Linked DNA regions of Bdellovibrio bacteriovorus HD100. Each later gene encodes a partner of the first gene's protein in a complex. Links are inferred from orthologs where the notes say so. Each region holds a gene or a part of one and is shown in the gene's direction. Other genes may lie near its edges.

Region 1 (3,886 bases):
TAAAACCATCTGCGCGCTTTCCGATGCAGCGGCTTTGCCGGTTCTCAGCTTTGTAACTAAATTCCGTGATGAGTTTGAATTCTACGTTCGCGAAGGACGCTCTAAGGTAAAAGGAACGACATATGCCGAAATGCACCATTAATGGCAAAGAAGTCGAAGTAAAAGAAGGCACGTCGATCATCGAAGCCATGCAACAGTCTGGCGATCGTATCGCTCACTATTGCTGGCACCCGGGATTGTCCGTAGCCGGTGTTTGTCGTCTTTGCATGGTGGAGATCGAAGGAAATCCACGCGTTCAGATCGCTTGTAACACCATGGTTACTGAGGGCATGAAGATCAACAACACGTCTGAAAAAGTGAAAGACGCTGTGAAGTGGGGCTTGGACTTCCACTTGATCAATCACCCGTTGGATTGCCCTATCTGCGATCAGGCAGGTGAGTGCGGTCTGCAAGACCAGTACATGGAGTACGGCAAGTACGATCCTGAAATGGCCGAACACAAACAAAAGAAACACAAGGTTGTAGACCTGGGTCCGACAGTTGTTCTGGATTCCGAGCGTTGCATCCTTTGCTCCCGCTGTGTTCGTTTCACTGAGGAAGTATCCAAAACCAACGAACTGGGCCTGTTCAACCGTGGTGACCGCACTGAAATCGGCACTCACGATGGCATGCCTTTGGATAACAAGTATTCTTTGAACACTGTCGACATCTGCCCGGTGGGTGCGTTGACGTCCAAGGACTTCCGTTTCCGTCAGCGCGTTTGGTATCTAAAAGATGCTGAAACTGTATGTAATGGCTGCTCTACCGGCTGTAACGTAAAAGTCTTCTATAACAAGGAAGGTTTCTTCCGCGTGAAGCCTGTTTATAATGAGCAGGTGAACGGTCACTGGATGTGCGATGAAGGTCGTGACATCTACAAGTTCGTCAACCGTGAACATCGTCTGTTGAAGGCGCAGGTTCGCAATGCTTCCGGCTGGACAGAGATGACAGCAGGGGCGGCGGCGAAGAATGCCAATGAGGTTCTGAAGAACTCACAGGGTGATTCTTTGGCGCTGGTTCTGACGGCTCAGTACACGTTGGAAGAATTCGATGCGATCGTTTCCTCGTTCGTGAACGAGTTCAAAACCAAGAAAGTCTTCTTCTGGATCAACAACAAGGAATCCTTTGAAAGCTTTGACGGATTGTTGTTGCGCGGGGATAAAAACCCGAACACCAAAGGCCTGCTGAAAGTTCTGGAAAAGCACGGAATCACGGCGACCTGGGCGGATCTGACTTCCGGTTTGAATTCCGGAGCGATCAAAACCGTTGTGGTGGCGGGTCCGGAGAACATGAATGCGTTCCCTGATTTCGCAGATCGCGTGAAAGAGCTTTCCAAAGCTTCCAACCTGATCTGGCTGCAGGCGACCAAACAGGACGCTTTGATGGCATTGACTGGCAACGTATGGTTGATCCCGACAAAAACATTTGTTGAGAAAGACGGCACGTTCATCAACCACGCAGGTCTTGAGCAGAAGTTCAAAAAAGCGACGACGATTGTTTCCGAAGCACTGACTTTGACTGAAGCGGCGTTGTTGATGGTTGGCAAGAACCTGGCGATCCCAGCGGTGAGCGCGACGTTCATGCCGAACAATCAGCGTGACGATCAGGTGACACTGGAAGCCCGTAAAAAGAATGAGTTCGTGTTCAGAAGAGGTAGCCTATGAGCGTAATGCAAAACAACTCTGAAAAGTCCAAGTGGTTCCTGCCGGGGATTCTGGGTGGTCTTGCAACGACCATGAAGCACTTGCTGAAGAACTTGTTCAATCAGAAGAAAATGATGACCCTGAACTATCCAGAGGAGAAGTATGAGTACTCTCCTCGTTTCAAGGGCAATCACGTTCTGACGGTTAAAAAAGACGGTTCTTTGCGTTGCACGGCTTGTATGCTTTGCGCGACCAATTGTCCTGCAGAATGTATCAAGATCACGGCGGCGGAACACAACGACCCAACAGTCGAAAAATTCCCGATCAGCTACGAGATCGACATTCTTCGCTGCGTATTCTGCGGTTTCTGTGAAGAAGCCTGCCCGGTGGATGCAATCCGTCTGGGCCCTGAATGGCAGACTCCGGGCGTGAATGGTGCAAACTTCATCTACGACATCAATCACCTGGCATACCGTCCAAATCTTAAGGGCGGCATCCTGACTCACGTCGACGACGAAGAACGCCACAAAGCCGGCATCTAACGGCTGATGAAAATGGCCCATCCGACTTCGTTGTCGGGGCGCCACTTTCTCTCTAAAAGGTGCCTGGTGACTTTTTACATCTACAATGCGTCAAAAAGGGAGTCGAAAGACTCCCTTTTTGTTTGCCCGCACTTCGGTTCCCCTGCCAGACTTAGGTCATAGAGGGGGATTCTATGAAAAAGTTTTTGATGTCTTTGGCGTTGGTTTTCGCTCCAGTCTTTGCTTTTGCAGACGTGTCGGTTCAGCCACTGAACGTAGAGGCGAAAGCTCAGGATCAGTATCTTAACTACAATTTCGGGACTTCTTTTGTTCACTCGGCAAGATTTCAGGATTTCATTCTGACGGCGAACGGTCCTGATTCCACATTCATTCGTGGTATCAGCGTTCAGGGTTCTTTCGCGTATCGCGTGGACACCAACTGCCCGCAGATTCTGATGCCGGGTCAGCAGTGCACGATCCGCGTGATTTTCCATCCGTCGACAACTGGTTCTCACTGGGGTGATGTGACTGTTCACCTACGTGAAAGTAATATCTATATCCGTTTGTTCGGGAACGCCATCCGCTAGGTCGGCGCTTCCGGTCAGCTGGCAACGGGCAAGGGGCTTGTACACAGGGAAGGCCCCTTGCAAAGTTGATTCATACAGTACGATTTCCGTGACATGAATTTTGCCGAAGCTTTTGCGTTTAAACGGCGAGATCATGTCCTTCACACTTCGCGGGTTGCGAAGTCTTCCGAAGGTCAGATGCGGGGAAAATGCCCGTTCTTCAATTTGCGGCAGCAGATTTTTGTCCACCAGCTCGCGATCCAGAGCTTCTTTGAATTGATTCAGACTTCTTTTGTTCTGCACACCCAGCCACAGTACGCGTGCATCGTGTTCGTTTGAAAAAGCGCCGACATCCTCGATCTTCAGATCAAACGGGGCAAAGTTCTGGCACACGTGCGCCAGCGCATCGGCCACCCTTTGAACTTCTTCTTCGGGGCGTTCGCCTAAAAACGTGATAGTGACGTGGTAGTTGTCCGTCGGGACCCACTTCACGGTCATGTCGCGTCGATCAGCATTAATTTTGAGTTTCTTTAAGGTCGGCAGAAAGGTGTCTGCCAAAGGATCGGTAGCGTTGAGAGCAAGGAACAGTCGTCTGGTCATAAAGCCCCCTCACAAACAGGATCACTGTTTTAAGGGGGCTTGTCCAGTCCGCCGTGCAAATTAATGCGACAACGGACCCGAAATTAAGATTCTTTTTTCGGGAACATCAGGGAAGCGGCAATAGAGCCACCGATGAAAGCGAAAATGATTCCCAAAGAGATGCCAATAGGGAAGTGGCCACCGAACAATTTGTTCAGCCATACCATTTTTAAGCCCACAAAGACCAGAGTCAGAGCCAGACCGTACTTCAGCAGGTGGAATTTATCAACCACGCCAGCCAGCAGGAAGTACAGGGAACGCAGGCCCAGGATCGCAAAGATGTTGGAAGTAAACACCAGCATTGGTTCTTTGGTGATGGCAAAGATCGCCGGCACCGAGTCCACCGCAAAGATGATGTCTGTGAATTCCAGGAACACCAGGGCAATGAACAGCGGAGTCGCCAGTTTCACGCCGTTTTCTTTGATGAAGAAGTGATCTTCATGCATGCGATCGGCTACGCGGATGTGCTTTTTAAGCC
Region 2 (2,936 bases), 770 kb from region 1 along the record:
ATGAAGATTTCTCCGGCTTTGGCCGACTGAGCTTTTGCCAGGAAACGAACCCGGTCGGCGACGACTTGGGTGTTGGGATAAAGACCCGAGTAAGGTGAAACATCGAAAGCAGGCAGAATATGGCTTTGACGACTCGGGTCGAAGAACTCCAGCAAGGCTTGCAAAGTCACTGCTTCGCGATGACTACCAACCACAACAAGATGCGGCAAGCCGTTGATTTTTTTAGAGTAAGTCTGCGACAAAAAGTAAGCAAGCGCCAGCGGAGACGCCGCCCCGGTGACTTGAATCTTTCCGCGAGTTGTTTCAAAGGCTCTCTCCAGGATGGATTCGAGTCTTGTGTGAGTGCTTTCGGCTTTCATTTGGTGGGCTCATCTTGCCACGCTTATCGCCTTGTTTCCATTCATATTTCTTGGTTTTCACTGACGACACATATATAACTAATTGAAATCCAAATAATAACGACAACTTTGGAGGGACTAGTGCCACTCGGTGGAGTCATATTCATCGTCATTTTCATTGCTCTTTTTGGAGCCTTTTTAGTTTGGCTTGCTGCCAACATTACTGGGACAAAACCGGTATACAACCCTGTGAAGTACGAGCCTTACGAGTGCGGTATTCCTGGTATTGAGAAAAAGGAAACAAAGATTTCTGTTAAGTACTATCTAACAGCGATCCTGTTCATCCTTTTCGATATCGAGATTATCTTCATGTACCCTTGGGCGATTTCATTCCGTGAGTTCATCGCGACAGGCGAAGGCACATTTGTCTTCGTTTCCATGATGATCTTCATCGCGATCTTCATCTTCGGGCTGTTCTGGGAAGTTAAATCTAAAGCTTTGGAATGGGACTAAGCGATGGGAATGGGTAAAGATATTTTCGAGATAACCGTCAACGGTTTAAAACTGGTCGTCATCTTCCTGATGATGGTTCAAGCAGTGCCTATTTTGGTTTGGCTTGAGCGCCGTGGCTCCGCATTCATTCAGGATCGTCTGGGTCCGAACCGCGTGGGTCCTCTGGGTCTGGTGCAGCTTCTTGCCGATGCGGTGAAGTTCCTGAACAAGGAAAACTTCATGCCGCAAACTGCGAAGCCGTTCCTGTACTATGCGGCTCCGATTTTCGCGTTGATTCCGGGGGCAGTGGCTTTCTCTGCGATTCCGCTTTCTTCTCCGATTCAGGTAGGCACCTTTGAAATGTTCGGCTCCACTTGGGGTCCTTACACTTTCCTGGTTCAGGGTTATGATATCGGCGTGGGCATTGTGTTCATCCTGGGCGTCAGCTCATTGGCTGCTTACACATTGCTGATGGCGGGCTGGGGTTCCGGCAACAAGTACACCTTGATGGGTGCGCTTCGTGCTTCCGCTCAAACGATCTCTTACGAACTGGCTTTGGGTCTTTCCATCGTGGGTGTGATCATGCTTTATGGCACGTTCAACCTGACGGAAATGACACTGGCTCAGCAGGGTCCTTTGGCGTTCTCTTTCCTGGGTCACACGATCACCGCAAACTGGCTTCCTAACTGGGGTATTTTCTATCAACCAGTGGGCGCTTTGTTGTTCTTCTCGGCCGCGTTTGCGGAATCCAACCGTCTGCCATTTGACTTGGCGGAAGGTGAGTCCGAGCTGGTAGGTGGTTTCCACACTGAGTACGGCGGTTTCAAATTCAACATGTTCTTCATCGGGGAATACGGTCACATGATGATCGCTTCCGGTCTGATGGTGCTGTTCTTCTTCGGCGGTTACACGATCCCTTACGTGTCTGTGGCTGAGCTGAATGAATGGGCGGCGGGTGTTGCTTCCACAGCCGGCAAGGCAAGTGCCCTGGTGGCGTTGATCCATTTCCTGGTGTTCAACATCAAGTTTGGTTTCTTCATGTGGGTCTTCATCTGGGTACGTTGGACTTTGCCTCGTTTCCGTTACGATCAGCTGATGGATCTGGGTTGGAAGACGATGCTTCCTTGGGCTTTGGCAAACACCATTATCACAGCCTTTGTGATCTACATCGCATCTTTGTAAGGAGTTAAAATGACAGCAGATGCATTTCTTTTCTGGTTTTTAGCGTTTGTCACTCTGGCCTCCGGCCTTAGTGTCATTTTGATGTCCAATCCGATCTACTCCGCTTTGTGCCTGGCGATGACCATGGTGGGAATCTCCGCATTGTTCGTGACTCTGAATGCCTACTTCATCGCGGGCGTTCAGCTGATTGTCTACGCCGGTGCGGTCATGGTTTTGTTCACGATGGTGATCATGCTCTTCGACTTGAAAAAAGACGTTCAGGCCTTCACTCGTGGCAAGTTCACGGGTGTGGTTAAGATCGCCTCTGTCGGCCTGTTTGCAGGCTTGGTAGTGGGTGCCATCGCCATGTCGGTGAATCTGATGGGTGAAAAAACCACTGATAATCCGGTGCTGGTGGGTACAGGCATGGAATCAACCAAAGCTTTGGGACAGATCTTGTTCACCAAATACATCTTCGGATTTGAGGCTTTGGGCGTTCTTCTTCTGGTAATTGCAGTGGGTGCCGTTGCTTTGGCACGCAGTAAAGGTGGAACACATGAACACTGAGTTCATCAATAATATCGGCCTGACTCATTACTTGGTTCTGGCTGCACTTTTGTTTGTTATGGGTATGGCGGGCGTTCTTCTTCGCCGTAACGTGATCGTTCTTTTGATGTCCATCGAGTTGATGCTGAACTCTGTGAATCTGACTTTCGTGGCTTTCAGTAAATACCTGGGCCTGTTGGATGGTCACATCATGGTGTTCTTCGTTATGACTATCGCGGCTGCGGAAGCGGCAGTGGGTCTGGCGCTGGCAGTATCCATCTTTAAACGATTCAACGAAGTGAATATTCGCTTCTTTGAGCACTTGAAAGGATAGGGGATAAGCTGTGAATCATTCTCTATTAATGGCAATCCTGATTCTGGCTCCATTCATTGGTTTCC

Evidence for each region. Proteins that work in one complex are often made in the same cells at the same time.
Region 2: the proteins of BD_RS14115 (region 1) and BD_RS17810 are in contact, whole or in part, in a cryo-EM structure (PDB 6ZJN), measured with the Thermus thermophilus proteins. The link is inferred for Bdellovibrio bacteriovorus HD100 from one-to-one orthologs. Residues at the interface, in WP_096411123.1 of Thermus thermophilus: Thr2, Leu3, Lys4, Leu6, Ser9, Thr13, Tyr16, Leu17, Val22, Thr23; in WP_096411122.1 of Thermus thermophilus: Arg41, Phe42, Val44, Arg45, Met46, Thr296, Tyr354.

What each region holds. Positions count from the first base shown.
Region 1 is NC_005363.1:2,987,794-2,991,679, reverse strand. Bases 463-3,461 are described here. They hold BD_RS14115 (NuoI/complex I 23 kDa subunit family protein), read left to right. Parts: upstream 463-1,699; coding sequence 1,700-2,224; downstream 2,225-3,461. Other genes in these bases: BD_RS14100 (TerC family protein), read right to left, coding at 3,453-3,461; thpR (RNA 2',3'-cyclic phosphodiesterase), read right to left, coding at 2,740-3,369; BD_RS14110 (Ig-like domain-containing protein), read left to right, coding at 2,398-2,790; BD_RS14120 (2Fe-2S iron-sulfur cluster-binding protein), read left to right, coding at 463-1,703. Outside these bases: NADH-quinone oxidoreductase subunit NuoF, read left to right, coding at 1-142; more of BD_RS14120, read left to right, coding at 123-462; more of BD_RS14100, read right to left, coding at 3,462-3,886. UniProt on the Escherichia coli protein: NDH-1 shuttles electrons from NADH, via FMN and iron-sulfur (Fe-S) centers, to quinones in the respiratory chain. The immediate electron acceptor for the enzyme in this species is believed to be ubiquinone.
Region 2 is NC_005363.1:3,758,174-3,761,109, reverse strand. It holds BD_RS17810 (complex I subunit 1/NuoH family protein), read left to right. Parts: upstream 1-860; coding sequence 861-2,012; downstream 2,013-2,936. Other genes in the region: nuoL (NADH-quinone oxidoreductase subunit L), read left to right, coding at 2,900-2,936; nuoK (NADH-quinone oxidoreductase subunit NuoK), read left to right, coding at 2,548-2,871; BD_RS17805 (NADH-quinone oxidoreductase subunit J), read left to right, coding at 2,022-2,558; BD_RS17815 (NADH-quinone oxidoreductase subunit A), read left to right, coding at 588-851; mfd (transcription-repair coupling factor), read right to left, coding at 1-359. UniProt on the Escherichia coli protein: NDH-1 shuttles electrons from NADH, via FMN and iron-sulfur (Fe-S) centers, to quinones in the respiratory chain. The immediate electron acceptor for the enzyme in this species is believed to be ubiquinone.